4 regions of the Salinarimonas chemoclinalis genome follow, and region 4 is predicted to be linked to each of the others. Evidence: predicted binding sites of a transcription regulator. Region 4 holds the regulator's gene; each other region holds the start of a gene.

Region 1 (7,790 bases), on a different contig from region 4:
GGGACGGTCGCCGGCGTGATGAAGCGCAGCGTGAGCCAGCCGCCGAACACGCCCCAGAAGCCGGTCGCGAGCAGGAAGAGGTGCATCACCCCCCAGCCGATCGTCTCGGGTCCCGCGAGGAGACCGAACAGCGGCAGGGTCGACACGAGCGGCCACAGAGCCAGGATCGGCGTGAACGCCACCATGGCGAGCTGCGACTCGACGCTCGAGCCCGGCTCGATCGGCCACGCGCGCGCCGGCTTCCGCGGACCCCCGAGGGTGCCATGCTCCATGATGCTTCGACTCCCGCGCTCGGACGCACGCCGTTCGTGCCAGCCACGCTTACGCCGCCGAAGGCCCGGCGGTCTCCCCCGCGCAGCGCGGCATTTCGTCCAGGAGGCGGGGGTGCGCCGGGGCGCCCGCCCCACGAAAGTGCGATATCCCCCTAGCTTGCGGCGCGGCCACCGCCTCCAGTAACGTGCCACGCAACAAAAGCCCGACGATCGCCCCGCGCGGCGCACGTCGGGCACGTATCGCGGGGAGGACACGCATGGCTGAGAAGATCTACGACGTCTCGCGGGATTGGGCCGAGCGCGCCCATGTCGACGCCGCGAAGTATCGCGAGATGTACGAGGCGAGCCTCGCCGACCCCGACGCCTTCTGGGCGGAGCACGGAAAGCGCATCGATTGGTTCCGCCCCTTCACCAAGGTGAAGAACACCACGTTCGGCCCCGGCGACGTCTCGATCGCGTGGTTCGAGGACGGGACCACCAACGTCGCCTACAATTGCGTCGACCGCCATCTCGGGACCCGCGGCGACCAGGTCGCCATCATCTGGGAGGGCGACGACCCGGGCGAGTCGAAGCGCATCACCTATCGCGAGCTGCACGAGCACGTGTCGCGCTGGGCCAACGTCCTGCGCAACCGCAACGTCGGCAAGGGCGACCGCGTCACGCTCTACCTGCCGATGATCCCCGAGGCCGCCTACGCCATGCTGGCCTGCGCGCGGCTCGGCGCCATCCACTCGATCGTCTTCGGCGGCTTCTCGCCGGACGCGCTCGCCGGGCGCATCGAGGATTGTGCGTCGCGCTGCGTGATCACCGCGGACGAGGGCCTGCGCGGCGGCCGCAAGGTGCCGCTCAAGGCCAATGTCGACGCCGCGCTCGAGCGCCTGCCGCCGGACTCCGTCGACCACGTCGTCGTGGTTCGGCGCACCGGCGGCGCGGTCGCCATGGACCCCGGCCGGGACGTCTACTACGACGCCGCCGCGGAGATGGTGACGGCCGAGTGCCCCTGCGAGGAGATGAGCGCGGAGGACCCGCTGTTCATCCTCTACACCTCCGGCTCCACCGGCAAGCCGAAGGGCGTGCTGCACACGACCGGCGGCTATCTCGTCTACGCCTCGATGACGCACCAGTACGTCTTCGACTACAAGGAGGGCGAGGTCTACTGGTGCACGGCCGACGTCGGCTGGGTGACGGGCCACAGCTACATCGTCTACGGCCCGCTCGCCAACGGCGCGACGACGCTGATGTTCGAGGGCGTGCCGACCTACCCGTCGATCTCCCGCTTCTGGGACGTGGTCGACAAGCACGAGGTCAACATCTTCTACACGGCGCCCACCGCCATCCGCTCGCTGATGGGCGCGGGCGAGGACCCGGTGCGCAAGACCTCGCGCGCGTCGTTGCGCCTCCTCGGCTCGGTCGGCGAGCCGATCAACCCCGAGGCCTGGGAGTGGTACCATCGCGTGGTGGGCGAGGGGCGCTGCCCCATCGTCGACACCTGGTGGCAGACGGAGACCGGCGGCATCCTCATCACGCCGCTGCCGGGCGCCATCGCCCAGAAGCCGGGCTCGGCGACGCTGCCCTTCTTCGGCGTGAAGCCGGAGATCGTGGACGCCGAGGGCAAGGTGCTCGACGGCGCCTGCGAGGGCAACCTGTGCATCGCCGACTCGTGGCCGGGCCAGATGCGCACGGTCTACGGCGACCACGAGCGCTTCATCCAGACCTACTTCTCGACCTACGCGGGCAAGTACTTCACCGGCGACGGCTGCCGCCGCGACGAGGACGGCTACTACTGGATCACCGGCCGCGTCGACGACGTCATCAACGTCTCCGGCCATCGCATGGGCACCGCCGAGGTCGAGAGCGCCCTCGTCGCGCACCCGAAGGTGTCTGAGGCGGCCGTGGTCGGCTACCCGCACGACATCAAGGGCCAGGGCATCTACGCCTACGTCACGTTGATGGCGGGCATCGAGCCGTCGGAGGAGCTGCGCAAGGAGCTCGTCGTCCACGTCCGCAAGGAGATCGGCCCGATCGCCTCCCCCGACAAGATCCAGTTCGCCCCGGGCCTGCCCAAGACCCGCTCGGGCAAGATCATGCGCCGCATCCTGCGCAAGATCGCCGAGGACGAGTTCGGCGCGCTCGGCGACACCTCGACGCTGGCGGACCCGGCGGTGGTGGACGATTTGATCGAGCATCGGCAGAACAAGCGTGGGGCTGCGGCTTGAGGTGGAGTGGGCGCGAGGCGGCTGCGGCCTCCTCGCGTCCTCGGCCGCCACCCGCTAGGCTCGACGGAACTCTCCTCTCAGGACGGTGAGAGGAGCGCTGTGCTTCTTGGGCGTCACGGGACGACCCGAAGGAGCGAACGTCGATGAACAGAACACCCGTCAATCCCTGGCCCTGGTCGCTGCCGCTGGGCTACAATCAAGGCGAGATACTCGCGGGCGCGACGCGCACGCTCGTGTGCGCGGGCCAGACCGCCGTCGATGCGGGAGGCGAGCCGCAGCATCCGGGGAACATGCGTGGCCAGATCACGCTCTCGCTCGACAATCTCGAAGAGATCCTGCGTGCGGCCGGGATGAGCCTCTCGAACGTCGTGCGGCTCGTCGTCTATGCCACCGACGTCGACGAGGCAATCGCGAACCTGGATCTCCTGGGCGGCCGGTTCGGCCCGGCCGGGGTGGCGCCGCCCATGACGCTCATCGGTGTCACCCGCCTCGCGCGGCCGTCCCTCCTGTTCGAGATCGAGGCGACGGCGGTGGCCTGAGCGCGGCCCGATGTCCGCCCCGTTCACGCCGCCGTGTCCCGGGTCAATACAGGCGAGCGGCGCTCGAGAGCGGGAGTGAAGGGAGCGATGCGGCGGGCGGAAAGGCTGTTCAGGCTGGTCAACGAGATGCGCAGCCGTCGCATCAGCCGCGCCCGCGAGCTGGCGGCGGCGCTCGAGGTCAGCGTCGCCACGATCTATCGCGATATCGCGCACCTCCAGGCCTCGGGCCTTCCGATCGACGGCGAAGCCGGCGTGGGATACATCCTGCGGCCCGGCTTCGACCTGCCGAACGTGGCCTTCACCCACGACCAGATCGACGCCCTGGCCGTGGGGTTGTCCTTCGTCGAGCGGACCGGCGATCCCGTCCTGGCCACGGCCGCGAAGGAAGCACGCGCGCTGATCCAGGCGAGCCTGCCGTCGCCCGAGGAGCGCCGGCTCGCCGACGCGCCGTTCTACAGCCTCCAGCCAAGGCGGACCGCGTCGCCGCACGACGGCCTCGTCCGCCGCGCGATCCGCGATCAGCGGGTCGTCGAGATCGGCTACACCGACGCGGCCGGCCACACGACGCGCCGGCGTCTGCGCCCGCTCGTGATCTGGGACTTGCCGGACGGCTGGATGGTCTCGGGCTGGTGCGAATTGCGCAATGGCTTCCGTACCGTCCGCCACGACCGGATCTGCGGCATCGACCTCACGGACGACAGGTTCGCGGAAGACGAGCGAACGGGCCTCATCGCCTTCATGGCGACGGAGCGATGCGACGCGTGAGGCGAAGCACCCGCGGTCGGAGCCGGCGGGGCGCCTCGCTTGAAATCGGGCGAGGGGCGTGGCCATCTCCGCGCGAAGCCCTCGCGCCGGAGCCCCACCCCCATGCCCCTCGACGAATCCCTCCCCTTCATCCCCGTCCGCATCGCCGTCCTCACCGTCTCCGACACCCGCGACCTCGCGCAGGACAGGTCCGGCGACACGCTCGTCGGGCGCATCGCGGCGGCGGGGCATCATCTGGCGGATCGGGCGATCGTGCGGGACGAGGTCGCGGCGATCCGGGCCGCCGTGCAGGGGTGGATCGCGCGCGAGGATGTCGATGTCGTGATCACGACGGGCGGGACCGGCTTCACCGGGCGCGACGTCACCCCCGAGGCGATCGAGCCGCTGTTCGAGAAACGGATGGAGGGGTTCTCGGCGGTGTTCCACCGCATCAGCTACGACAAGATCGGCACCTCGACGCTGCAGTCGCGCGCGACCGCGGGGGTCGCCGGGGCGACCTACGTGTTCGTGCTCCCGGGCTCGCCCGGCGCCTGCAAGGACGCCTGGGACGGCATCCTCGGCCCGCAGCTCGACTATCGCCATCGGCCGTGCAACTTCGTCGAGATCATGCCCCGCCTCGACGAACACCTGAAGCGCGGCAAGCTCAAGGGCTGACGCGGTCGGTCAGGCCCGCTCCTCGCGGACCAGCGTCGCTGCGAGCCGCACGACTCGCGGTCGCGCGCCCTCCGCGAGGTGGGAGACGTGGACGAGGTCGCCCGCGCGCGGGCGGCGCGCACCCGCGGCGAGCCGAGCGAGGAGCCCGGCCAGAAGTCCCGCCTCCTCGCGGCGCATCCGGCCGAGCGCGCCGGGGGCCACCGCAGGCGCGGTGCCGGCGAAGCGCTCGAGCGGGCGGGAGAAGCCCTCGAGCGGTACGTCTCCCGCCGCGAGCAGCAGCAGCCAGTCCCGCCGCGCGGCACGCGCCCCCGCCCGCCAGGGCGCCTCGCCCGGCGCCAGCGCCACGAGCGTCGCGCCCGCGGCGTCCGCGATCGCGTCGATCGCCGGCTGCGGCGTGCCGTGCACCAGCACGACGGCATCGGCGATCGTGCCCTCTGCCACGCCGGGCACCAGCGCCGCGATCGTCGCGGCGAGGGCCTGCGGGTCACCGTCGGGGAGGATGAGCGCGCTGATCATGCCGTCCTCATAGCGCAGCCCCACGGCCGCGTAACCCTTCGGCCGGGCGCTCTTCCGCGCGCCGTCGCGACGGGCGCGAACGGAACCCGGAGGGACTTGCGTCGTTCTCATTTCGTTCGTATAACGGCGAACAGAACAGAGACGGAACCAACCGGAACCGATGCGAACGTTCGTTCGGAGGTCGTCATGAGCCCGGTCGCCAGCACGGCGCGCGCGCTGCGCCACGTCATCGTCCCCGGCCCGCGGGATGCGTCCCCACGGGAGCCGGCGCTCCGCGATCCCTCGGTGCGCGATCTGCAGCGCCGCGCGCTCCTGCGCGACACCGGCCGGCCCGACGCCGTGGCCGAGCGGCTGAGGCGCGGGCGCGGCGCGCAGACGAACGAGACCGGGCGCTACGAGCGCATCACCCGCGAGGCCTTCGAGGAGGACAGGCTCCACGACGAGGAGGAGCGCGCGCTGGCGCTGGCGACCGAGGTGGTGGAGGAACGCGCGCGCACGATAATCGCGAGGAACCAGTCACCCGACATCGGCTTCGACTACTCGATCAACCCCTATCGGGGCTGCGAGCACGGCTGCTTCTACTGCTACGCCCGCCCGAGCCACGCCCATCACGGCCTCTCGCCCGGCCTCGACTTCGAGACGAAGCTCTTCGCCAAGCCGGACGCTGCGGCGCTGCTGGAGCGCGAGCTCGCGGCGAAGAGCTACGTTGCGAAGCCCATCGCGCTCGGCGCCAACACCGATCCGTACCAGCCGGTGGAGCGGCGCTACCGAATCACGCGCTCGGTGCTCGAGGTTCTGTCGAAGCGATCGCATCCGGTGGGGATCGTCACGAAGTCGCATCTCGTCACGCGCGACGTCGACATCCTCGGGCCGATGGCCGAGCGCGGCCTCGCCAAGGTGGCGATCTCGCTGACCACGCTCGACCCGGTGCTCGCCCGGCGGATGGAGCCGCGGGCGGCGACGCCGGCGCGGCGGCTCGACGCGATCAAGCGGCTCACCGACGAGGGCATCCCCGTGACCGTGCTCGTCGCGCCGATCGTGCCGGCGATCAACGACCACGAGATCGAGCGCATCCTGGAGGCGGCGCACGCGGCGGGCGCGCGCGAGGCGGGCTACGTGCTGCTGCGCCTGCCCGACGAGCTCAAGGGCCTCGCTCGGGACTGGCTGATCGAGCACTATCCCGATCGGCTGGAGCGCGTGCTCTCCCTCGTGCGCCAGACCCGCGGCGGCAAGGAATACGACGCGACCTGGGGCGTGCGACAGACCGGGACGGGGGCCTATGCCTGGATGATCGGGCGGCGCTTCGAGACGGCGGCGCGCCGGCTCGGCCTCAACGCGACGCGCACCCGGCTGCGCACGGACCTGTTCGAGCCGCCCGACACCGCCCGCCGCCGGGCGGCGGAGGACCAGCTCTCGCTGTTCGCGTGAGGAGGGCGCCCGGCGGCGCGTGTCACGCCTCCCCGGCGGCCGGAGCGGGGAGGCCCTCGACGAGACCGCGCTTCTTCAGCAGCGGGCCCACGTCCGGCATGCGGCCGCGGAAGGCGGCGTAGGCCTCGGCCGGGTCGCGGCGGTTGCCGGCGGCGTAGACGTGCTCGCGCAGCCGTGCCGCGGTGGCGGGGTCGAAGACGTCGCCCGTCTCCTCGAAGGCCTCGAACGCGTCGGCGTCGAGCACCTCGGACCACATGTAGCTGTAGTACCCCGCGGCGTATCCCGAGCCCGCGAAGACGTGGGCGAAATGCGGGGTGCGGTGGCGCATGACGATCTCGTCGGGCATGCCGATGCGGGCGAGCGCCTCGTGCTCGAACGCCTCCGGGTCGAGGTTGCCGGCGTCCGGCAGGAGATGGAAGTCGAGGTCGACGAAGGCGCAGGCGAGGTATTCCACCGTGGCGAAGCCCTGGTTGAAGGTGCGTGCGCCCGCGAGCTTGTCGCGCAACGCCTGCGGCATCGGCTCGCCGGTGCGATGGTGGCGCGCGAAGCGCTCCAGCACCTGCGGCGTTTCGAGCCAGTGCTCGTAGAGCTGCGAGGGCAGCTCGACGAAGTCGCGCGCCACCGCGGTGCCGGCGAGCGAGGGATAGGTCACCTCCGAGAGGAGCCCGTGGAGGGCGTGGCCGAACTCGTGGAAGAGCGTGCGCGCGTCGTCGAAGGAGAGCAGCGCCGGCGCCTCGGGGCCGCCGGCGGAGAAGTTCATCACGTTGACGATGATCGGCCGCACCCGCCCGTCGAGATTCTGCTGGGAGCGGAAGGCGGAGGCCCAGGCGCCGGAGCGCTTGGAGGGCCGCGCGAAGTAGTCGCCGTAGAACAGGCCCACGTGCGCGCCCGCCGCGTCGCGCACCTCGAAGGCGCGCACGTCCGGGTGCCAGCGCGGAACGTCCGGGCGCTCCTCGAAGGTGAGCCCGAACAGGCGCTGCGCGACATGGAAGGCCGCCTCGATCATGCGGTCGAGCGGCAGGTACGGCTTGATCGCGCCCTCGTCGAGGTCGTAGCGGGCACGGCGCACGCCCTCGGCGAGGTAGCGCCAGTCCCAGGGCGCGACGTCCGGGCTCTCGCCCCGCTCGGCGGCGAGCGCGGCGAGCGCGTCGCGCTCCTCCCGCGCCCGGGCGCGGGCGGGCTCCCACACCCGCCCGAGGAGATCGCTCACGGCCTCGGGCGTCTTCGCCATCGCGTCGTCGAGCTTGTAGTGCGCGAAGGACTCGTAGCCGAGCAGCCGCACGCGCTCGGCCCGCAGCCGAACCGTCTCGGCGACGATGCCGCGGTTGTCCCGCGCGCCCTCGTGCGCGCCGCGTCGTGTCCAGGCCTCGAAGGCGCGCTGCCGCAGGTCGCGCCGTGCC
Region 2 (7,790 bases), on a different contig from region 4:
TGAGCATGCCCAGCGCCTCGAGATCGTCCTTGTCCCACTCGACCGTGGTGCGGTCCTCCATCGCGGCGGGGGCGACGGGGGTGACCTCGTCGAGCCGCGAGCGGGTGATGACGAAGCCGCCGGTATGCTGCGAGAGGTGGCGCGGGAAGCCGGAGAGCTCCTGCGCCAGCGCCAGCACCCGCGCGAGGCGGGTCTCGCGCGGGTCCATGCCCAGCCGCTCGACTTCCTTCTCCTCCACGGCCGCCTTCGACCAGCCCCAGATCGATCCCGAGAGCGCGGCGACGGCGTCCTCCGACAGGCCGAAGACCTTGCCGACCTCGCGCACGGCGGAGCGGGCGCGGTAGGTGATGACGCTCGCCGCGAGCCCGGCCCGCTCGCGGCCGTAGCGCTCGTAGACATACTGCATCACCTCCTCGCGCCGCTCGTGCTCGAAGTCGACGTCGATGTCGGGGGGCTCCTTGCGCTCGTTGGAGACGAAGCGCTCGAACAGGAGATCGTGCTTGGTCGGATCGACCTCGGTGATGCCCAGACAGAAGCAGACCGTGGAATTGGCCGCCGAGCCGCGCCCCTGGGCGAGGATGCCGCGGGAGCGGGCGAAGCGCACGATGTCGTGGACGGTGAGGAAGTAGGGGGCGTAGGCGAGTTCGGCGATGAGCGCGAGCTCGTGGCGGATGGCGGCGGCGACCGTGTCCGGGATCACGTCGCCGTAGCGCCGGCGCGCGCCCTCCCAGGCGTGGTGCGCGAGCGCCGCCTGGGGATCGGGGAAGCCCTCGCGGCCCTCCTCCGGGTATTCGTAGCGCAGGTCGTCCAGCGAGAAGGCGAGGCCGTCGAGGAAGCGGATCGTCTCGGGGATCGCGCCGGGCGCCTCGCGGAACAGCCGCGCCATCTCGTGGGAGGGCTCGAGGTGGCGCTCGGCGTTGGCCGCGAGGCGGCGGCCGGCGGCGTCGAGGGTGGTGCCGTGGCGGATGCAGGTGAGCACGTCCTGGAGCGCGCGTCGCTCGGGCACGTGGTAGAGCACGTCCCCCACCGCGATCGCGGGGACGCCATGGCTCTCGGCGAGGGCGAGGCTGCGCGCCAGCGCGGCACGCGGCGCGCGGCCCCAGCCGGCGCGGGCGGCGAGCCAGGCGCCGGCGGAGGCCTCCGCGAGGCTCGGAAGAAAGCCGAGATCCTCGTCCGCCCGCTCGAGCCGCGGCAGCACGATCAGCTGCAGGCCGCAGGCCCGCTCCAGGAGGTCGTCGCGGTGCAGCACGCACGATCCCTTGGGCGCGCGGCTCTTGCCGAGGGTGAGCAGCCGGCAGAGCCGGCCCCAGGCGGCGCGGTCCCTCGGATAGGCGAGGATGTCGGGCGTGCCGTCGGCGAAGGCGAGGCGCGCGCCGACCGCGAGCCGCAGGTCCCGCGTGCCCGCGGCGTTCTCCGCGCGCCATTCCCGCAGCGCCACGTGCGCGCGCACGACGCCGGCCACCGAGTTGCGGTCGGCGATGCCGATGCCCGACAGCCCGAGGCTCGCCGCCTGGGCGACCATCTCCTCGGGATGCGAGCCCCCCTCCAGGAAGGAGAAGTTCGTCGTCACCGCGAGTTCGGCGTAGGGGATCCGGAGGGGGAGGAGGCCGGTCATGGCGGAAGGTCGCTTCACGGTCTCACGGGTTGGCCGTCTCGGTGGCGGGGCACACGCGACGCGGCCGAGACTCCACGCGTCGCGCGACGCAACCCCGCCCCTGGCTCGCTCCCGCTCGCCGTCCCCGCCCCGATGGGGCGGGAGCTGGTCGGCCGCCCGCTCATCCGAACAGGCCGTGCACGTACCAGCGGGGCGCGGCGGTCTCGCGACCCCAGAGGCCCTCGCGGAAGATCCAGAAGCGGCGGCCCGCGCTGTCCTCGGTGCGGAAGTAGTCGCGGGTGAGGCCCGCCCCGTCCCACCAGGCCGGGGCGATGCGCTCGGGGCCCTCGTAGGCCGCGGTCTCGTGCAGGACGCGCCGCCAGCGGAAGCGCAGGGGCGGGCCGTCGGGCACGGTGGCGACGGCCTCGATCGGCTCGGGTCGGGCGAACAGGCGGATCGGGCGATCCGGCGCGGCGCCGGGGACGGGCGCGAGCCAGTCGGCGGCATGGTCGTCCTCCCGGCGCCTCCCGCCGCGCTCCGAGGGCGGCACGAGGGTCGCGGCGGCCTCCGGCCAATGGCTGTCGCAGGGCGCGATGCGGCGCACGCGCTCGGTCCCGAGCCGGGCGCCGAGCGCGTCGACGAGGCGGGCGAGGTCCTCCCCCGCCACCGAGCCGTCGAGCCGGCGGGCGGCCTCGTCGAGCCGGCGCGCCGAGAGCGCGGCGAGGCGAACGACCTCGAAGCCCCAGCCGATGTCGAGCTCGTCGCGCTCGCCGGCGAGCTTTTCCCGGAACAGCAGCGCCATGCGCGCCGGCTCGCGGGTGGGGCGGCTCGCGCCGACCCGCAGCCGCCGCACCGCCCCGTCGACCCGGAACAGCGACAGCTCGAGGGCGAGCGCCCCCTCGCCCCGGCGCTCGAGCATGCCGGCGAGCTCCTCGGCGAGGCGCGCCAGCGTGCGCGAGACGTCCTCGGGCGTCAGGATCGGCTCGAAGAAGCGCCGCTCGACCACGTAGGGCGGCGCCTCGAGCCGCGCGCCGATGGCGGAGCGGGTGCGGCCGAGAGCGGCGTCGAGCCGGCTCACGAGATCCGTGCCGAAGCGTGCGGCGAAGGGCGCGCGCGGGCGCAGCGCCACGTCCTCGATGCGGGAGAGCCCGAGCCGCGCGAGTCCCTCGACCACCTCGTCGGCGACGCCGAGCGCGCGCACGGGCAGCGGCGCGAGCGCGCGCGCCTCCTCGCCGGAGGGGACGATCGCCCCGTCCGCCGCCCGCGCCAGCGCCGCCGCCGCCTCCGGCGTGCCGGCGATCGCGGCGCGGGCGCGAAAGCCGAGCGCGGCGAGGCGGGCGACGGCGTCCGCCCGCATCGCGGCCTCGCCGCCGAAGAGATGAGCCGAGCCCGTCACGTCGAGCACGAAGCCGTCGGGCGGCATCGGCGCGACGAGGGGCGTGAAGCGCCGGCCCCAGTCGGCGAGTCGCGCCAGCGCCGCGGCGTCCCCCTCGGGATCGGCGTCCACGACCGCGAGTGCGGGATGCAGCGCGCGGGCGTCGGCCAGCGACATGCCGGGACGCAGCCCCAGCGCGGCGGCGCGGGGGTCGCAGGCGGCGAGGCGCAGCGCCCCGCGGACCTTCGCCACCGCGGCGAGTGGGATCTCGCCGGGCTCAGCCCCGCGATCGGCTCGCCCCGGCGAAACGCAGGACGCGCCCACCGCCGGGACGCGCCGGTCCCGCCGGGCGCGGTCCGTCGCGAGCGTCGGCAGGACGAGGGCGAGGTAGCGCTTCGCCGGGCGTGTCTCGAGTGAGGTCCCGCGGGAGGTCCCGGAAGACGCGGTCGTCATGGCTCCACTCCAGATGATAGAGGCCTTCGCGCCCGCCGCGGTGGCGGGCGAGCCGGACGCGCCAGGCCGGCGCGCCGGGGGTGCCGGCGAGCCCGGGGCGGCTCGGCGCGGCGCAGACGACGAAGCGGGTCTCGGCGGCGCTGGCGCGCGGCCCCTCCCCCGCCCCGAAGGCGGCCTGCACGACGAGGCCGGTCGTGCCGCCCTCGCGGGCGGCGAGCACCAGCCGGCGCGAGGCGGTCAGGTCGTAGAGCCCCGGCAGGCGGGCGATCTCGGCCAGCACCGCGCCCAGCGCCCGGCAGCGCAGGGCCTGCTCCGTCGCCCACAGGGCCTCGCGCGCGTCACGGGCGCGCACCAGGACGAGATGCGCGGGATCGAGCCCGGCGAGCGCGAGGCCCGGCCCGTAGGGCGCGCCGTCCTCCCGCGCGGCCTCCTCGTCCTGGACGAGGAGCACGCGGCCGGGCGGGCGCGGGCCGAGCCGGGCGCCGGCGGAGCCGGGGACCGCGGCGGGAGCCGACGCCCCGAGCCGGGCGGCGCAGGCCAGGGCGAAGCCGTGCGCCGCGCCGAGATCGCCGGCCTCACCGGCGAGGATCTCGTGGATCGTGCCCCGCGCGAGCCCGCCGCCCAGCGCGACGTCGAGCGCGGTCGCGCCCGCGCCCGCGCCCTCGCCCTCGCCCGCGCCCTCGCCCGCGCCGAGCGGTGCCGGGGGGCGTCGCCGCCGGCGGAGGGGGGAGGGCTCCGTCGCCGCGGGCTCCGCAGCCTCGGATGCCGTTCGGAAGAGCCGATTCGGCGACGCCCGCGTCCGCAGCGGCCGGGCGGCGCGGCCCGCCGAGCCTTCCCCCGCGTATCCCGCTTGCGCGGCCTCGCCGAACCCGCCCGGCGCCCCCTCTCCCGGCGCCCCCTCTCCCGCCGAACGCTCGCCCGCCTGGGCGGCGGCGAGCGCGGCGCGCGCGCGGGCGAGCCGCTCGGCCGGGGTCTCCCCCGCGCCGAACGCCTCTCCCGGCGTCTCTCCCGGCGTCTCTCCCGGCTTCCCGCCGGGCATTCCGCCGGGCATTCCGCCGGGCACGGCGGTACCGTCCGCCGGCGTCGGAGCGCCGTCGCGAGGCTCGTGACGAGCCATGGTTCGATCCCTGTCTGTTCTCAATCCGTTCGCTCATGGATTCCATCGCGACGGGTGGGAGTCAAGCGGGGAATCGGACGGATCGGGACCGGCGCCGGAATCGGACGTTGCGCGCGGCGGAGGCGCAGGGAGATCCGGGCGCCGCCCTCAGGCGGCCGCCCGCTCGAGCCGCGCGCAACTGTCGCGCACCACGAGCTCGGGCGGGATCAGGTGGCGCTGGCGGGGGGCGTCGGGGTCGGCGATGCGGCTCAGCAACACCTCCGCCGCGCGCCGCCCGATCGCCCCGTGATGGGCGCGCACGGTGGACAGCCGTGGCTCGGAGACGGCGGCCTCCGGCGCGTCTCCGCAACCCAAGATAGATAAATCGCGGCCGGGGCGCCGATCGGCGCGGGCGAGCCCGGTCATGGCGCCGAGCGCGGTGAGATCGTCGACGCACACCACCGCCGTCGGCGCGTTCGGCAGCGCCAGGAAGCGCCCGACGCCGTCGATCCCGGTCTCGCGGCTGCCGTAGCCGTCGATCAGCCAGCCGCAGTCGATCGGAACGCCGGCGCGCTGGAGCGCCTCGCAGAAGGCGCGCCGGCGCGCGCGGTGGCTGGAGAGCCCGTCCGCCCCGCCGATCATGCCGATGCGCCGGTGGCCGAGCGCGAGCAGGTGCTCCACGGCGAGGCAGGCGGCCATCGTGTCGTCGCTGCCCACGTAGTCGAAGGCGAGCCCCTCGACCTCCCGCGAGACCTGCACGACGGGGATGCCCGCCGCCAGGAGCTGGTAGAGCGCCGACGCCGTGGTGCCGCCGGCGGGGACGATCAGCAGGCCGTCGGGGCGGAACTCGCCGAGCATGGCGAGCACCCGCTCCTGGCGGTCGAGGTCCTCCGCCGTGGTGCCGAGCAGGATCGTGCGCCCGGCCTCGCGCGCGGCGTCCTCCACCGCGCCGAGGATCGCGGCGTGGTCGGGCAGGGCCACGTCGGAGAGCGCGACGGCGAGCATGTCCGAGCGTGCCGTGCGCAGCGCCGCGGCGCCGCGATTGTAGGTGTAGCCGAGCTCGCGCGCCGCCTGCTGCACGCGCAGCCGCGTCGCCTCCGCGACCACGGGGGCATTGCGCAGGGCGAGCGACACCGTCGCGGTCGAGACGTCGAGCACGTCCGCGATGATCTGCAGCGTGACGCGGCCGCGCGCTCCGCGGGCCGGCCCCGACGATGATGAGTCCATGCAGTGCAGCCTCCCGCCGAGCTAACCCAAGTTAGCGGCACGAAATGCGCGGTCCATCGGGGAAGCTACTTAGCGGGGAACCGGACTAGCTCCGCCGCGTTCGCGCGCGCTCCCGCGCGAGGAGGTAGAGACCCGAGGCGACGACGACCGCCGCGCCGACGAGGGTCCAGGCGTCCGGCAGGTCGCCGAAGACGAGCCAGCCGAGCGCCAGCATCCAGACGATCTGCGTGTAGAAGAAGGGCGAGAGCGCCGCCGCGGGCGCGCGGGCGTGGGCGAGGATCAGCAGCCAGTGGCCCACCGCGCCGAAGGCGCCGAGCCCGGCGAGCAGCAGCCAGGACAGGACCGAGGGCGGCGCCTCCCAGACGAAGGGCGCGATCGGCGCCGTCACGGCGAGACCGACGAGGCCGGAATAGACGAGCGTCGTGCGCGAGCCGTCGTGGCCCGCGAGCATGCGCGTCGTCACCCCGTAGAGGGCGTTGCAGACCGCCGCCCCGATCGAGAGGAGCGCCGCCGGGTGGAAGCCCTCGATCCCGGGGCGCACCACGACGAGGACGCCGACGAATCCCACCGCGATCGCCGCGAGCCGGCGCGGCCCGACCCGCTCGCCGAGCAGCGGCCCGGCGATCAGCGCCACGATGAAGGGCGTCGAGAACATGATCGCCATGGTCTCGGCGAGCTGGAGCCAACGCAGCGCCGTGAAGTTGAGCAGCGTGCCGCCCATCAGGAAGAGCGAGCGCAGCACCTGCAGCCCCGGCCGCGCCGAGCGCGTCACGCCGGGCGTGGTGAGCCCGTTGACGAAGGCCGAGATCAGCACGATCGAGACGAGGTAGCGCAGGAACACGACCTGCAGCGTCGGCAGACCCGCCTCGCCGAGCCACTTGGCGCTCGTGTCCAGGCAGGAGAAGCAGATCAGCGCCGCGCACATCAGCCCGATCGCCGCGAGCCGCTCGCGGCTGGCGGCGGCGTCGAGCGGGGCGTCGAGATCGGTCTGCGGCGGCTCGCCGGAGGGCGCGGGAGAGGGCGCGGGAGAGGTCATGCGGCCGCGAGACTAGCGGCGCGCGCGGACGATGGGCAGGGGCGCGGGGCGCATGCGGCGGAGGCGCGCGGCGCATGGAGCCGACGCCGCGCGCGCCGGTCGCCCGGGAGGGCAGCGTGCAGCCGAACGCCCCTCGTGCGCGAGACCGTGATCTGCGGTAAGCTCGGCGCTGCGCGTCGAGCGGGCGCTTCGTCGGCGTCGATCGGCACGCTCGGTCGAGAGCGTCGGGAGGACGTCATGGCGCGGGTCACGGTGAACGGCGAGCTGATCGAGACGGTCATGCGGCGCGCCAGCGAGGGTTTCCTCGCACCGGCCGCGTTCCGCCGTCCCTACGTCTGGGGACAGGACGACGTCGAACGCTTCTGGGCGAGCCTCCTGCGCGGCTGGCCGACGGGCCAGTTCCTGATCTGGCGCCCGCCGGAGGGCACCGACCTCGCCGGCGCCTCGCGCGGGCGCATCGGCCCGATCCAGCCCCACTACGCCCGCCGCTTCTCGATCCTGCTCGACGGGCAGAACCGGCTCGCGACCTTCGCCTGGTCGATGTCGCCGTTCGACGCGCCGGGACCCTCCGACATGACCGCGGCGGAACGCGCGACCTGGCGATCGGGCAAGGCGCTGGTCGGCGACCCGGAAGCGCGCGCGATCCGTTTCGTTCCCGAAGCGGAGGCGGCGGCCGGCAACCGCGTGCCCGTGCGCGCGCTGTTCGAGAACGCGCTCTTGTGGTCCCTCGTGCTGCGGACGCCCGGTCGGGTCGTGCCGCAGGCGCACCTGGACTGGTTCGACCAGGCGACGCGTGCCCTCATGGAAGCCCGCTGCCACGTCACCGAGCTCGTCAACCTGCCGCCGCAGGAGGCGCTCGAGGCCTTCCGCCACCTCGCCCGCGCCGGCGTCGCCATGTCGGACGAGGAGTTCGAGGCCGCCATGGCCTGGGCCTTGCCGCCGTCCCGGCCGCGCCCGCGCTGACGCGAGCCCGTCGAGGACGCCACCACCAGGACACGACCGGCTACGG
Region 3 (7,790 bases), on a different contig from region 4:
TTCCTGGAGCGCGTGGCGGCTGGAGAGGAGACCCGCGCGACCGTGCGCACCCGCGGCGGGCGACTCATCGCCCAGAGCAACGCGCCGATCCCCGGCGGCGGCTGGGTCACCACGCACGAGGACGTGACGGAGCGCGAGCAGGTCGCCGCCCGAATCAGCCACGCCGCCCATCACGACGTGCTCACCGGTCTCGCCAACCGCGCCTCGCTGAAGGCGCGCATCGACGAGACGCTGCACTCCGAGTGCGCCACGCCCTTCGGCGTCCTGCTGATCGACCTCGATCGCTTCAAGTCCGTCAACGACACGTTCGGGCACGCGATCGGCGACGCGCTCCTCGTCGAGGTCGCCGAGCGGATGCGCGCCCACGTGCGCCAGGAGGACCTCGTCGCACGGCTCGGCGGGGACGAGTTCGCGGTGCTCGCCCGCGGGCGCGGACGGGAGCAGGGCTGCGAGCGCGAGGCCTGCGAGGCACTGGCGCGCCGCCTGCTCGAGACCCTGACCGAGCCGTTCTCCATCGAGGGACGCCAGATCGTCGTGGGCGCGAGCATCGGCGTCGCGCTCGCCCCGGCCCACGGCCGCGAGGTCGACGAACTCCTGCGCAACGCCGACACCGCGCTGTATCGGGTCAAGGCCGACGGCCGCAACGGCTGGCGCATCTTCGACGGGGACCTCGACGCCGCCGCCCGGGCGCGGCGCGAACTCATCCGGGACCTGCGGGAGGCCATGGGTCGCGGGCAGCTCGCGCTCCACTTCCAGCCGATCGTCGACATCGCGAGCCGGGAGCCCGTGGGCGTCGAGACCCTGCTGCGCTGGCGGCATCCCGACCGCGGCATGGTCTCGCCCTCGGTGTTCATCCCGCTGCTCGAGGAAACCGGTCTCATCACGCCCGTGGGAGACTGGGTGATCGCGGAGGCCTGCCGGCAAGCCCGGGCGCTTCCCGACCACGTCAGCCTCGCGGTCAACGTCTCGCCCGCGCAGCTGCGCAACCGCGGGCTCCTCGACGTCGTCCTCGCCGCGCTCGAGGAGACGGGCCTCGCGCCCGAGCGGCTGGAGCTCGAGGTGACGGAGACCGTGCTCCTCGACGACGACCAGGCGCTGCTCGCGGACCTGCGGCGGGTGAAGGCGCTCGGCGTGCGCATCTCGCTCGACGACTTCGGTACCGGCTACTCGTCGCTCAGCTACCTGCGCATGTTCCCCTTCGACAAGATCAAGATCGACAAGTCCTTCGTCAACGACTTCGTCGAGCGCGAGGACTGCGCGGCGATCGTCTGCTCGATCATCGCGCTCGCACGCAGCCTCGACATGGTCTGCACGGCCGAGGGCGTCGAGACCGAGACGCAGGCGACGATGCTGCGCGCCGCCGGCTGCGACCTCGCGCAGGGCTACCTGTTCTCGCGGCCCGTCCCCCTGGAGCAGCTGCCGCTCGCCGCGTTCGATCTCGCCCCGGAAGGCGGGGAGAGCGCCCGAGACTCCGCGTCGGTTCCGCGCCGGATCGCCTGAGCCGCGACAGCCGGTCCCGCCCCCGCGCGCATGCGCACCCCTCGCCAGGCGCCGCCGAATCGTCCATAGCTCGTGGGAACGGGAAGCGAACGGCGAGGCGCGGGTGACGGCGGCGGCACGGGCGGGCGAGGTCGAGGTCGAGAGCGGCCGGGCGGATGTCGGCGCGGTCGAGATCGCGCTCGGGCGGCTCGTGCTCGTGCTCGACCGGGACGGCGTCGCCTGGCTGCCGGACCACCGCACGCTGCTCGTCGCCGACCTGCACCTCGAGAAGGGCTCCTCGCGCGCCCGCCGCGGATTCCTGCTGCCGCCCTACGACACGCGCGAGACGCTCGCGCGCCTCGCTGCCCCCGTCGCGGCGCACCATCCGGCGCGGGTGATCGCGCTCGGCGACAGCTTCCACGACCCCGACGGACCCGCCCGCCTCGACGCCGACGCGCGCGGGGCGCTCGCGGCGCTCCAGGCGGGGCGCGACTGGCTCTGGCTCACCGGCAACCACGATCCCGCGCTGCCCGCCACGCTCGGGGGCGAGGTGGCGGACACGGTCGCGCTCGACGGCGTCGCGCTGCGCCACGAGCCGCGGAGCGAGCCGGGCTCCGAGCCGGAGATCTGCGGCCATCTCCACCCCGTCGCCAAGGTGCGCCTGCGCGGGCGCGCCGTGCGCGCACGCTGCTTCGTGCACGACGGCAGGCGGCTGGTGATGCCGGCCTTCGGCGCCTATGCGGGCGGGCTCAACGTCTGCGACGCGGCCTTCGCGCCGCTCTTCCCCAACGGCTTCACAGCCCGGGTGGCCGGGCGCGAGCGACTCTACACGGTCTCCTCTCGGGCGCTGTGCGGGGATTGATCCGCGTAGCGGGGGCATCGGCCCTCACCCGGCCAGCCGCTGCGCCTCGTCCTTCGCGGCGGCGAGGTCCCGCAGGAAGCTCTCGTAGCCCGCCGCCTTCGCGTCCTCGTCGGGCAGGCGCAGCAGCCAGGAGGGGTGGACGGTGACGAAGCCCGGCAGGACCAGGCCGTTTGTCTCGAAGCGGGCTGGGCCGCGCGACCGCATCAGCGGCATCGCCTCGCCCGCGAGCGCGGTGAGCGCGGTGGCGCCCAGCGCGACCGTGAGGCGCGGGCGCACCAGGGTGAGCTCCTCCATCAGCCACCAGCGGTAATGCTTGATCTCGCCGAGCGAGGGCTTCTGGTGGATGCGGCGCTTGCCGCGCGCCACGAACTTGAAGTGCTTGACCGCGTTCGTGACATAGCAGGCGTCCCGGTCGATCCCGACCTCGCCCAGCGCCTTCGCCAGGAGCCGTCCCGCCGGGCCGACGAAGGGGCGGCCCTCCAGGTCCTCGACGTCGCCGGGCTGCTCGCCGACGAAGGCGATCAGCGGCGCGACCGGCCCCTCGCCGATCACGGCCTTGGGCGAGAAGTCCTGCGGCGGCTCGTAGGCGCGGATCATCGCCGCGAGTTCGTCGAGCGTGCGGGGGCGCGCGCCGGCGTCGAGCGCCGCGAGGGCGGCGCGGGGCTCGCGTTTCGTGGGCCTGGTGGGCTCCCGGTCCATCATGCCGCCAACGCGCGAGGCCGCCCCGCGGACGAGATCGGGGATGAGCTCGGCCTCGGGCAGGTTCTTCCAGTACTTCTTCGGCATCTCGGCGCGCATCGCGGTCGGGTTGACCCGCGCCGGGTTGAAGATCGCGCCGTAATACTCCCGCCAGCCCTCCTCGAACCCGTCGTGCGCGGGCGCGTCCTCCGGGCGGCCGGGCGGGCCGTAGGCGAGCCGCTCACGGTCCCACAGGATCGAGCCGTCGGGCGTGTGGATCGACCAGAGCATCGCGCCGAAGCGGTCGCGGAAGAAGGGGCCCACCGCGCGCAGGATGTGATGCTCGGGCTCGAACCAGGCGGCGAAGCGCTCGGGCTCGGCGCCCTCGACTTTCCGGAAGCGCACGAAGGCGTGCATCTTGTGGATGTCGCGGCCGATGTTGCGGCGCATGATGTGCAGCCGGTGCATCAGCGGATCGGCGACGATCTCCGGCAGCCGCCGCTCGCCGTTCGCGACGCGCCAGATCAGCGCGTAGAGCAGCGCCCAGCGCTCGGGATCGCGGTGCATCGCGACGTCCTTCACGATCGGCGGCACGGTCTTCGGCAAAGCGAGCGGCGGCGCCTCGGCGATCTGCGCCTCCGGCAGCAGGCTCGCCGTGCCATCGTCCTCGAACACGACGTCGTCGGGCGCCACGCTCTCCGTGACGAGCGCGCGGGCGGCGCGGCGAAACCCGTCGAGATCGGCCCCGGGTGCGAGGATGACGCGGCGCATCAGAACAGGGTGAGCTGCTCGGCGGGGCGCTGCACGAGCGCGGCCCTGAGGTCGAGGCGGTCGAGCAACGCGCCCGGCGTGTGGTCGCTCGCGACGAGGAAGGCGCGCGCGCGCTTCACCGAGCCCGCGAGCCGCGCGACGTCGTCGAGGGCGAGCCGGCGGTGGCGGCGCGCGACGAGGATCTTGTCCACCGCCTTGACCCCGAGCCCGGGCACCCGCAGCAGCAGTTCCCGGTCGGCGCGGTTGACGTCGACCGGGAAGCGCTCGCGGTGCTTCAGCGCCCAGGCGAGCTTGGGGTCCACCTCGAGGTCGAGCATGCCGGCGGTCGCGCCGGCCGCGATCTCGTCGACGTCGAAGCCGTAGAAGCGCAAGAGCCAGTCCGCCTGGTAGAGCCGGTTCTCCCGTTGGAGCGGCGGCGGCTTCAGCGGCAGGAGCCGGCTCGAATCGGGGATCGGCGAGAAGGCGGAATAGTAGACGCGCCGCAGCGCGTAGCCGGAATAGAGCGCGGTCGAGGTGCGCAGCACGTCGGTGTCGGTCGCGGCGTCGGCGCCGACGATCATCTGCGTCGACTGGCCTGCGGGCGAGAAGCGGCGCGCCGTGCGCGTCGTCTTGCGCTCGGCCTTCGCCTCGACGATGCGCTCCTTCATGCGGCCCATGGCGCCGCGGATGGTGGCGTCGTCCTTCTCGGGCGCGAGCGTCTTCAGGCTTTCGCGCTGCGGCAGCTCGATATTGATCGACAGCCGGTCGGCGTAGAGCCCCGCCTCCTCGATCAGGAAGGGGCTCGCCTCGGGGATGGTCTTGAGGTGGATGTAGCCGCGAAAGCCGTGCACCTCGCGCAGCGTCTTCGCCACGCGCACCATCTGCTCCATCGTATGGTCGGCGTTCTTGACGATGCCCGAGGAGAGGAACAGCCCCTCGATGTAGTTGCGCTTGTAGAAGTTGAGCGTCAGGTCGACCACCTCCTCGACCGTGAACCGCGCCCGCTCGACATTGGACGAGCGCCGGTTGACACAGTAGACGCAATCGTAGAGGCACCAGTTCGTCAGCAGGATCTTCAACAGGCTCACGCAGCGCCCGTCCGGCGTGTAGGCGTGGCAAATCCCGCTGCCCCCCGTCGACCCCAGCCCGTCCGTGCGGGACGTGCGCCTGGGCGCACTCGAGGACGCGCAGGACGCGTCGTACTTGGCCGCGTCGGCGAGGACGCGCAGCTTGCGGGACAGGGCGGGCACCATGTGGGGGAGAATGCGCCGGGTTCTCGGTTCGTTCAAGGGGGTAGGATGTCGCGGGGGGCACGCGTCGACGGCCATCCACAGCCCGCGACGCCCCACCCCTCGACAGGCGCGCGGCCAAAACGGATAAGGAACGGCGCGGCGGATCGGGACTGGAGGGCGAGGGGCCATGGCGATCATCAAGGACCCCGGCTTCGTCCATCTCCACGTCCACTCCTCCTACTCCCTCCTCGAGGGCGCGCTGCAGATCGGCGCGCTCGCCAAGCTGGCACTGGCCGATCGCCAGCCGGCGCTGGCGCTGACCGACACGAACAACCTCTTCGGCGCGCTGGAATTCTCCGAGAAACTGTCGGGCTCGGGCATCCAGCCGATCGCGGGCGTGCAGATCACCACCTGCTTCGAGACGCCCGATCCGGGGCAGCGGCAGGGGCCGGCAGCGGCCGCGGCGGGGCTCGCCAACCTCGTGCTCTTGGCGCAGAGCGAGGAGGGCTACCGCAACCTGATGCGCCTCGTCACGCGCGGCTATTTCGACGTCCAGCTCGGCGGCAGCCCGCAGGTGTCGCTCGCCGCGCTCGCGGAGCATGCCGAGGGCGTGATCGCGCTCACCGGCGGGCTCGGCGGGCCGCTCGACCGCGCCTTCGCGACGGGCCGGCCGGAGCTGGCCGCCGCGCGGCTCTCCGCGCTGGAGGCGATCTACGGCGACCGTCTCTATGTCGAGATCCAGCGCCACGGGCTCGAGGAGGAGCGCGCGGTGGAGGGCGCGCTGATCGCGCTCGCCGACGAGCGCGGGCTACCGCTGGTGGCGACGAACGAGCCCTTCTTCGCGAAGGAAAACGACTACGAGGCGCATGACGCGCTGCTCGCGGTGGCCGAGGGCCAGGTCGTCGCCAACACCGACCGGCGCCGGCTCTCGCCCGAGCACCGCTTCAAGACCCGCGCCGAGATGGCCGCGCTCTTCGCCGACCTGCCGGACGCGCTCTCCAACACCGTCGACGTCGCGATGCGCTGCGCCTACCGCGTGACGACGGTGAAGCCCATCCTGCCGCGCTTCACCGCGGACGCCGAGGGCGTCGACGGCGAGGAGGCGGAGGGGCTCGAGCTCGAGCGCCAGGCGCAGGAGGGGCTCGCTGCGCGGCTGAAGGCCCATGGCCCGGCGCCGGGGACGACGGAGCAGGAGTATCACGACCGGCTCGCCTTCGAACTCGGCATCATCCGGCGGATGAAGTTCCCCGGCTACTTCCTCATCGTCGCCGACTTCATCAAGTGGGCCAAGGACCACGACATCCCCGTCGGCCCGGGCCGCGGCTCGGGCGCGGGCTCGCTGGTGGCCTGGTCGCTCACCGTCACCGACATCGACCCGCTGCGCTTCGGCCTGCTGTTCGAGCGCTTCCTCAACCCCGAGCGCGTCTCGATGCCGGACTTCGACATCGACTTCTGCGTCGACGGCCGCGAGGACGTGATTCGCTACGTGCAGGAGCGCTACGGCGAGCGCCAGGTCGCGCAGATCATCACCTTCGGCACGCTGCTCGCCCGCGGCGTGCTGCGCGACGTCGGCCGCGCGCTCGCCATGCCCTTCGGGCAGGTGGACAAGCTCTGCAAGCTCGTGCCGCAGAACCCGGCGAAGCCCGTCACGCTCGAGCAGGCCATCGCCGACGAGCCCAAGCTGCGCGAGGCGGCCGAGCAGGAGGAGGTGGTCGAGCGGCTCCTGCGCATCGCGCAGAAGCTGGAGGGCCTCCACCGCCACGCCTCGACCCACGCCGCCGGCGTCGTCATCGGCGACCGGCCGCTCCAGGAGCTCGTGCCGCTCTACCGCGACCCGAAGACGGGCATGCGGGTCACGCAGTACAACATGAAGTGGGTCGAGCAGGCGGGGCTGGTGAAGTTCGACTTCCTCGGCCTGAAGACGCTCACCGTGCTGCGCAACGCCGTCGATCTCCTGAAGGAGCGAGGCGTCGCCGTCGATCTCTCGAACCTGCCGCTCGACGACCCGAAGACCTACGAGATGCTGGGGCGCGGCGAGACGGTGGGCGTGTTCCAGGTGGAATCGGCGGGCATGCGCAAGGCGCTCGTCGAGATGCGCGCCGACCGGATCGAGGACCTGATCGCGCTCGTCGCCCTCTACCGCCCGGGTCCGATGGCCAACATCCCGGTCTATTGCGAGCGCAAGCTCGGCCGAGGCCGGGACGAAAGCGGCTGGTACCCGCACCCGAAGCTCGCGCCGATCCTGCGCGAGACCTTCGGGATCATCGTGTACCAGGAGCAGGTGATGGAGGTGGCCAAGCTGCTCGCCGGCTACTCGCTCGGCGACGCCGACCTCCTGCGTCGCGCAATGGGCAAGAAGATCAAGGCGGAGATGGACAAGCAGCGCGTCCGCTTCGTCGACGGCTGCAAGGCGAACGGCATCGAGGAGGGCAAGGCCGACGAGATCTTCGACCTGCTCGCCAAGTTCGCCGACTACGGCTTCAACAAGTCCCACGCCGCCGCCTACGCGGTGGTCTCGTACCAGACGGCCTGGGTGAAGGCGAACCATCCGGTCGAGTTCCTGGCGGCGTCCATGAACCTCGACATCGACAACACCGACAAGCTCTCCGAATTCCGCCGGGAGGCGCAGCGGCTGGGCATCAAAGTGGAGCCGCCGTCGATCAACCGCTCGCAGGTGCGCTTCTCGGTGGCGGGCGGCGCCATCCGCTACGCGCTCGCCGCGGTGAAGGGCGTGGGCCGGCAGGCGATGGAGGCGATCGTCGCCGCGCGGGGCGACACGCCCTTCGCGG
Region 4 (7,790 bases):
CGCGACGCCGACGGTCGGCGTCGTCCTCACCGGGCCGGCCGCCGGGGCGACCTTCGCGGTCGCGCGCTCCGATGCCTTCGAGATCACCGATTGCGCCGTCCTGCCGGACGGCGACCTCCTGCTGCTCGAGCGCCGCTACGCGCTGATCAGCGGCGTCGCCGCGCGCATCCGCCGCGTGTCGGGCGCGGCCCTCGCGCCCGGCGCGACCCTGGACGGCCCGACGATCTTCGAGGCGGACTGGACGAACGCCATCGACAACATGGAAGGGCTCGCGGTCCACCGCGGCCCGGGCGGCGAGACCATCCTCACGATGATCTCCGACGACAATTATTCATTGCTCCAGCGCACGCTGATCCTGGAGTTCGAGCTGGTGTGATCGACCCCGGCGCCTCTTGCGGGCCGGCACGGCCGAGCTAAGCTCGCACGACCGATCCGCCAGCGCACCGGACCTCTCCCGATGACGATCCCGCACCTCCCCGCCCGCCGCGCTCGCGCCGGTGCGCGCATCGCCTCCTGCCTCGCCGCCGCGCTGCTCGCGGCCCCCTCCGCCGCCCTCGCCCAGCGCCTCGCGGACGTCGACGCCCTCGTCGCCCCGCACGTGGGGTCGGACACGCCCGGGCTCGCCGTCCTCGTCGCGGAGGACGGGGTCGTGCGGCACCTCGCGGGCTACGGCGTCGCCGACATCGAATCGCAGGAGCCCGTCACCCCGGATACGCTGTTCGACCTCGCCTCGGTCTCCAAGCAGATGACGGCGCTCGCCGCGGCGCTCCTGGTCGAGGACGGCACGCTCGATCCGACCGCCCCCGTCGCCGACGTGCTGACGATGCTGCCAGCGCTCCCGGAAGGGGCGAGCCGGGCGATCCTGCTCGAGGATCTCGTGCGCCACACGAGCGGCCTGCCGGACTACCTCGGTGACGCGCCGGGGCTCGGCTTCGACGAGACGACGACCAACGGCGACGTGCTCGCCTGGGTCGCGGGCATGCCGCTCGACGCCGAGCCGGGCACCGTCTTCGCCTACTCGAACACCGGCTATCTCGTGCTCGGCGCCCTCGTGGCCGCGGCCGACGGCGTCGAGAGCCTCGACGCGGTGCTGCACGCCCGCGTCTTCGAGCCGCTCGGCATGACGTCCTCCGCCTCCGGCTACCCGCGGGACGAGGCGCGTCGCGCCTCCGGCCATGCCGGGACGGACGGCGCCTTCGAGGCGAGCGGATGGGATACGTCGGTGGAGGGCGACGGCTCGATCTGGACGAGCCTCGCCGATCTCGCCCGCTACGAGGCCGCGCTCGCGGAGGGGTTCGCACCGGGCGAACTCCTGGTCTCGCAGGGTGCCTTCGACGACGGGGAGCGGATCGCCGACGAGAGCGGCGCCGGCTACGGCTGGGGCTGGTCGCTGTACACCGACGACTTCGACAGGACGGTCGCGGCGCACGGCGGCTCCTGGTACGGCACGGCGGCGTACTACTATCGTGGGCTCGACACCGGGGTCTCCGTGGTGGTGCTCGCCAACGGCGAGGATCTCGACGCGGAGAGCCTCGCCTGGGAGATCGCGCGGGCGCTGGAGGAGTGACGCGCACCGCCCGCGGCGCAGCCCTGGTCGGCGCGCGCGGGGTGGCGTGCGTGCCCGCCGGGCGGCAGTCTCGCACGGCTGGACGAGCGGGACGTAAGCGGGACATGAGCGATATGGCGGGCGGCACGGGGACGGCGGAGGCGCGCGCGCCGGCGGAGGGGGGCGGCGGGCCGATCCAGCCGGTCTCGGCGGGGGCGCTCGCGGCGCTCGTCGGCTTCGCCTCGACCTTCGCGCTGCTGCTGCAGGGCTTCGTCGCGGTGGGCGCCACGCCCGCCCAGGCGGCGTCCGGGCTGCTCGCGGTATGCCTCGTCAAGGGCGTGCTGGCGATCGGCCTGTCCTGGCGCACGCGGCTGCCGATCTCGATCGCCTGGTCCACGCCCGGCGCGGCGCTGCTCGTGGCGACCGGCGCCTACCCGGGGGGCTTCCCGGTCGCGGTCGGCGCCTTCCTGGCGGCCTCCGTCCTCGTGATCCTGGCGGGGGTGATCCGGCCGTTCGGCCGCGCCGTCGAGCGCATCCCGATGCCGCTGGCCGCCGCGATGCTGGCGGGCATCCTGCTCGACCTGTGCCTCGCCCCGGCGCGCGCGACGCTGGTGGAGCCGGCGCTGGCGCTGCCGATCGTCGTCGTGTGGGCGTCGGCGCTGCGCTTCGCGCGGCCGTATGCCGTGCCGCTCGCGGTTCTGGTGACGATCGGCCTCGTCTTCGCGGCGACACCGCTGCCCGAGGCGTCCTGGGCCGCGCTCGCACCCCGGCCCGTGCTCGTCGCTCCGACCTTCTCGCTCGACGCGCTCGTCGGTCTCGCCCTGCCGCTCTTCCTCGTGACGATGGCCTCGCAGAACGTGCCGGGGCTCGCGGTGCTCGCCGCCAACGGCTACCGACCGCCGGTCGGGCCCGTCTTCGTCGGCACCGGCGTCGCGAGCGCGATCGCCGCCCCCTTCGGCGGCCATCTCGTGAACCTCGCCGCCATCACCGCGGCGCTGTGCGCGGGACCCGAGGCGCATCCCGACCCGGCGAAGCGCTGGGTCGCGGCGGCGACGGCGGGGGCGGTCTACGTCGCGCTCGGCCTCTCCGCGGGCGCGGCGGCCGCCTTCATCGCGGCCTCGCCGCCGATCTTGATTCAGGCGGTGGCCGGCCTCGCGCTGCTGACGAGCTTCGCGGGCGCGATCCAGGCGGCGCTCGCGGACGAGAAGGCGCGCATGGCCGCCCTCGTCTGCTTCGTCACCACCGCCTCCGGCGTGGCCTTCTTCGGCATCGGCGCGCCGTTCTGGGGATTGCTCGCCGGCGGGGCGATGTGGATGCTCCGGCGGTGATCGGGGGCTCGGCGCGGGAGCGGCATCGCCGCCGATAACCGTCCGATCCCGGATACGCCGACCCCGCTCAATACCGCCGGAACAGGCTCACCAGCTTGCCCTGGATCTTCACCCGGTCCGGCCCGAGCACGCGCGTCTCGTAGGCGGGGTTGGCCGCCTCGAGGGCGATGGAGGAGCCGCGGCGGCGGAAGCGCTTCAAGGTCGCCTCCTCGTCGTCGATCAGCGCGACGATGATGTCCCCGGTGTTTGCCACGTCCTGCTTGCGCACGACGACGATGTCCCCGTCGAGGATGCCCGCCTCGATCATCGAATCGCCGCGGACCTCCAGCGCGAAATGCTCGCCCGAGGCGACGAGGTCCGGCGAGACGGTGATCGAGTGGCTCTGCGACTGGATCGCCGAGATCGGCACGCCCGCCGCGATCCGGCCCATGACCGGGATCTGGATGCCGCGCTCCTCGTCCGGAACGCTCGGCGGCGCCGCGGGCGCCGACGCGGCCTTGGGCTTCGCCGCGAGCCCGCCCTCGACGACGCTCGGGTTGAAGCGCCGGCTCGACGGCACGCCCAGGCCCTCGGGCAGGCGCACGACCTCGAGCGCCCGCGCCCGGTTCGGCAGCCGCCGGATGAAGCCGCGCTCCTCCAGCGCCGTGATCAGCCGGTGGATGCCCGACTTCGACTTGAGGTCGAGCGCGTCCTTCATCTCGTCGAAGGAAGGCGGGACGCCGGTCTCCCGCACCCGCTCGTGGATGAAGCGAAGCAGTTCGTGCTGTTTGCGCGTGAGCATGGAGCGACCCCGTCCTCGAGCCTTCCGCGCCGCCGGCCGAATCGCGATGGCGGTCACGCGGAAAACAAACGCGGAACTCATACCCGTTCCCCATGCGTTCCGCAACCCCCATCGCGGCGACTCGTCGCGGGACGGTGAACGGATCGGCGACGACGGGGTCCCCGGGCGGCGGCCCGCCGGGACGCGGCCTCCCTCTAGCCAGCGGCGACGAGATAGTTTATATATGAACTATCCACGGCGCGCATCCGTGCGAAACGCCCGCCCGATCCCTAGGGAGAGAGCCCATGCCGGTCTACAAGGCCCCCGTCGCCGACACGTCCTTCATCCTCGACGACGTCCTGAAGCTGTCGCGCCACGCCGATCTGCCGGGCTTCGCCGACGCCACGCCCGACACGGTGGCGGCGATCCTCGAGGAGGGCGCGAAGCTGACCGAGACGTCGTGGGCGCCGACCAATCTCGCGGGCGACCAGGAGGGCTGCACGCGCAACGCCGACGGCAGCGTCGCCGCGCCCAAGGCGTTCAAGGCGGCCTACGAGGCCTACGTCCAGGGCGGCTGGCTCGGGCTCTCGGCGCCCGAGGAGTTCGGCGGCCAGGGCCTGCCCACGACCCTCAACACGGTGATGCAGGAGTTCGCCTCCTCGGCGAACCTCGCGCTCGCCATGTACCCGGGCCTGACGATGGGCGCCATCGCCGCGCTGATCGAGCACGGCTCCCCGGAGCAGAAGGCGACGTACCTGCCCAAGATGATCGAGGGCACCTGGTCGGGCACGATGAACCTGACCGAGCCGCATTGCGGCACCGATCTCGGCATGATCAAGACCAAGGCGGTCCCCAACGGCGACGGCTCGTACGCCATCACCGGCACGAAGATCTTCATCTCGGCGGGGGAGCACGACCTCACCGAGAACATCGTCCACCTGGTGCTCGCCCGCATCGAGGGCGCGCCGCAGGGCACCAAGGGCATCTCGCTCTTCGTCGTGCCGAAGATGCTCGTGAACGACGACGGTTCGCTGGGCGCACGCAACGGCGTCTCCTGCGGCTCGCTCGAGCACAAGATGGGCATCCACGGCAACGCCACCTGCGTGATGAACTACGACGGCGCCACGGGCTGGCTCGTCGGCGAGGAGAATCGCGGGCTCGCGGCCATGTTCGTGATGATGAACGAGGCGCGGCTCGCGGTGGGCGTCCAGGGCCTCGCGGTCTCCGAGGTCGCCTACCAGAACGCCGTCGCCTACGCGAAGGACCGCCTCCAGGGCCGTTCGCTCACCGGCCCGAAGAACCCGGACGGCCCGGCCGACCCGATCATCGTCCACCCGGACGTGCGCCGCACGCTGATGACGATCCGCGCCATCAACGAGGCGGCGCGTGCGCTCATCCTGCGCACGGCGCTCGAGAGCGACATCGCCCACCGTTCGCCGGACGCGGCCGCGCGCCAGAAGGCCCTCGACTTCCTCGGCCTGATGACGCCCGTCGTGAAGGGCGTGTTCACGGATCTCGGCTTCGACAACGCGGTCAAGGCCCAGCAGATGTTCGGCGGGCACGGCTACGTCGAGGAGTGGGGCATGTCGCAGTTCGTCCGCGACGCCCGCATCACCATGATCTACGAGGGCGCCAACGGCATCCAGGCGATGGATCTCGTCGGCCGCAAGCTCGCCAAGGACGGCGGGCGCGCGGTGATGGCCTTCTTCGGCGAGGTCGAGGCCTTCTGCAAGGCGAACGCGTCGGACCCCGCGATGCAGCCCTATATCGGGCCGCTCGGCGAGGGCCTGGGGCGCCTCCAGCAGGCCACGATGTGGTTCATGAACAACGCCATGGCCAAGCCCGACAACGCCGGCGCCGGAGCGACCGACTACATGCACATGTTCGGGCTGGTCGCGATGGGCTGGATGTGGGGGCTGATGGCCGAGGCGGCGCTCGCGAAGGAGGGTGCGCCCGGCATGGAGCGCATTATGGCCGAGAAGCTCGTCGTCGGGCGCTTCTACATGGAGCGTCTGATGCCCGAGACCGCGGCCCAGCTGGCGCGCATCTCCGCGGGCGCGGACACGACGATGGCGCTGCCGGCGGAGGCGTTCTGAGCGAGCCACGGCGCATACGAACCGAACGCCACAGGGAGGCATCCATGACCGACGCCTACATCTACGACCACGTCCGCACGCCCCGCGGACGCGGCAAGCCGGACGGGTCGCTGCACGAGGTGCCGGCGGTCGATCTCGCCGTGACCGCGCTGAAGGCGATCCGCGACCGCAACCGGCTGCCCCCGGTGATGATCGAGGACGTCGTGCTGGGCTGCGTCGACCCCGTCGGCGAGGCCGGCGGCGACATCGCCCGCGCCGCCGCGCTCAAGGCCGGCTTCGGCAAGGAGGTGCCGGGCGTCCAGATCAACCGCTTCTGCGCCTCGGGCCTCGACGCGGTGAACCTCGCCGCCGCCCAGGTGATGAGCGGCATGAAGGAGATGGCGATCGGCGGCGGCGTCGAATCCATGTCGCGCATCGGCATGGGCGCGTCGGGCGGCGCCTGGCCCGTCGACCCGAAGCTCGCCATCGACACCTACTTCCTGCCCCAGGGCATCTCGGCCGACCTGATCGCCACCAAGTACGGCTTCTCCCGCGACGACGTCGACGCCTTCGCGGTGGAGAGCCAGAAGCGTGCGGCCAGGGCCTGGGACGAGGGCCGCTTCGCGCGCTCCGTCGTGCCGGTGCGCGACGTCAACGGCCTCACCATCCTGGCGAAGGACGAGCACATGCGGCCGTCCACCGACATGCAGTCGCTCGGCGGGCTCAAGGCGGCCTTCGAGCAGATGGGCGACATGGCGGGCTTCGACGCGGTGGCGATCGCAGCCCATCCCGACGTCGAGGCGGTGCGCCACGTCCACCACGCGGGCAACTCGTCCGGCATCGTCGACGGCGCGGCCGCCGTCCTCGTGGGCTCCAGGAAGGCCGGCGAGATGGCGAGCCTGACGCCCCGCGCGCGCATCAAGGCCTTCGCTTCGATCGGCTCCGACCTCGCGCTGATGCTGACGGGCCCCGTCGACGTGACCGAGCTCGTGCTGAAGAAGGCGGGCATGACGAAGGACGACATCGACCTCTTCGAGATCAACGAGGCCTTCTCGTCTGTGGTGCTGCGCTACATCCAGGCCTTCGACCTCGATCCGGCGATCGTCAACGTCAACGGCGGCGCCATCGCCATGGGCCATCCGCTGGGCGCCACCGGCGCCATGGTGCTCGGCACGGTGCTCGACGAGCTCGAGCGCCAGGGCAAGCAGACGGCGCTCGTCACCTTGTGCGTCGCCGCCGGCATGGGCACCGCCGCCATCATCGAGCGCGTCTGAGAGAGCCGGGAGACAAGACCATGGACCTCACCAACTTCCGCTTCGAGACCGACGCCGACGGCATCGCACTCCTCACCTGGGACATGCCCGGGCGCTCGATGAACGTCATCACCCCCGAGGTGATGGAGGAGCTCGCCCGCGTGATCGAGCACGTCGCCGAGACCGCCGAGATCGAGGGCTGCGTGATCGCGTCCGGCAAGAAGGACTTCTCCGGCGGCGCCGACCTCGGGATGCTCCAGGGGCTTCGCGCCATGCACGCGAAGCTCGCCGCGGAGAAGGGCGCGGAGGAGGCGATGCGCGTCTTCTTCGAGCAATCGCGCCGGCTCTCGCTGCTCTACCGACGGCTCGAGACCTGCGGCAAGCCCTTCGTCGCGGCGATCCACGGCACCTGCCTCGGCGGCGCCTTCGAGCTCGCGCTCGCCTGCCACCAGCGCATCCTGTGCGATCACGACCGCACCAAGGTCGGGCTTCCCGAGATCAAGGTCGGGCTCTTCCCCGGCGCCGGCGGCACCCAGCGCGTGGCGCGGCTGATGCAGACGGGCGACGCGCTGCAGATGCTGTTCAAGGGCCAGCAGATCAAGGGATCGATGGCGCGCAACATGGGCCTCGTCCACCAGGTCGTGCCGCACGACCAGCTGATCGACACGGCCAAGGCCTGGATCCGCGACGGCGGCTCCGCGGTGGCGCCGTGGGACCAGAAGGGCTTCAAGCTGCCCTCGAACAAGGTCTACTCCCCCGCCGGCATGCAGATCTGGCCCGCGGCGAACGCCATCTATCGCCGCGAGACGAACGACAACTACCCCGCCG

What was found. Region 4 encodes LexA, which represses DNA repair genes until DNA is damaged. Its sites were predicted from a motif close to TGTTCNNNNTGTGTTCNG; they were not measured.
Region 1: AB9M23_RS09270 (PA0069 family radical SAM protein) is a predicted target of LexA. The motif match lies at 5,065-5,082, and genes of this name have one in related genera.
Region 2: AB9M23_RS20080 (ImuA family protein) is a predicted target of LexA. The motif match lies at 4,555-4,572, and genes of this name have one in related genera.
Region 3: dnaE (DNA polymerase III subunit alpha) is a predicted target of LexA. The motif match lies at 5,138-5,155, and genes of this name have one in related genera.

Annotation. Positions count from the first base shown of each region.
Region 1 covers NZ_JBGMWH010000004.1:26,132-33,921, reverse strand. The annotation lists gene AB9M23_RS09300 (hypothetical protein) at 1-272, opposite strand, end outside; gene acs (acetate--CoA ligase) at 530-2,488, shown strand; gene AB9M23_RS09290 (RidA family protein) at 2,632-3,027, shown strand; gene AB9M23_RS09285 (helix-turn-helix transcriptional regulator) at 3,115-3,792, shown strand; gene moaB (molybdenum cofactor biosynthesis protein B) at 3,895-4,446, shown strand; gene AB9M23_RS09275 (hypothetical protein) at 4,456-4,962, opposite strand; gene AB9M23_RS09270 (PA0069 family radical SAM protein) at 5,149-6,390, shown strand; gene AB9M23_RS09265 (M3 family metallopeptidase) at 6,413-7,790, opposite strand, start outside.
Region 2 covers NZ_JBGMWH010000020.1:27,989-35,778, forward strand. The annotation lists gene AB9M23_RS20070 (error-prone DNA polymerase) at 1-1,615, opposite strand, end outside; gene AB9M23_RS20075 (Y-family DNA polymerase) at 1,776-3,221, opposite strand; gene AB9M23_RS20080 (ImuA family protein) at 3,247-4,539, opposite strand; gene AB9M23_RS20085 (LacI family DNA-binding transcriptional regulator) at 4,687-5,745, opposite strand; gene AB9M23_RS20090 (DMT family transporter) at 5,831-6,781, opposite strand; gene AB9M23_RS20095 (DUF262 domain-containing protein) at 7,019-7,744, shown strand.
Region 3 covers NZ_JBGMWH010000004.1:62,627-70,416, reverse strand. The annotation lists gene AB9M23_RS09485 (sensor domain-containing protein) at 1-1,500, shown strand, start outside; gene pdeM (ligase-associated DNA damage response endonuclease PdeM) at 1,604-2,341, shown strand; gene AB9M23_RS09475 (UdgX family uracil-DNA binding protein) at 2,366-3,790, opposite strand; gene AB9M23_RS09470 (putative DNA modification/repair radical SAM protein) at 3,790-5,022, opposite strand; gene dnaE (DNA polymerase III subunit alpha) at 5,189-7,790, shown strand, end outside.
Region 4 covers NZ_JBGMWH010000016.1:39,515-47,304, forward strand. The annotation lists gene AB9M23_RS18735 (esterase-like activity of phytase family protein) at 1-376, shown strand, start outside; gene AB9M23_RS18740 (serine hydrolase domain-containing protein) at 458-1,567, shown strand; gene AB9M23_RS18745 (benzoate/H(+) symporter BenE family transporter) at 1,672-2,874, shown strand; gene lexA (transcriptional repressor LexA) at 2,942-3,655, opposite strand; gene AB9M23_RS18755 (acyl-CoA dehydrogenase C-terminal domain-containing protein) at 3,940-5,730, shown strand; gene AB9M23_RS18760 (acetyl-CoA C-acetyltransferase) at 5,775-6,983, shown strand; gene AB9M23_RS18765 (FAD-dependent oxidoreductase) at 7,004-7,790, shown strand, end outside.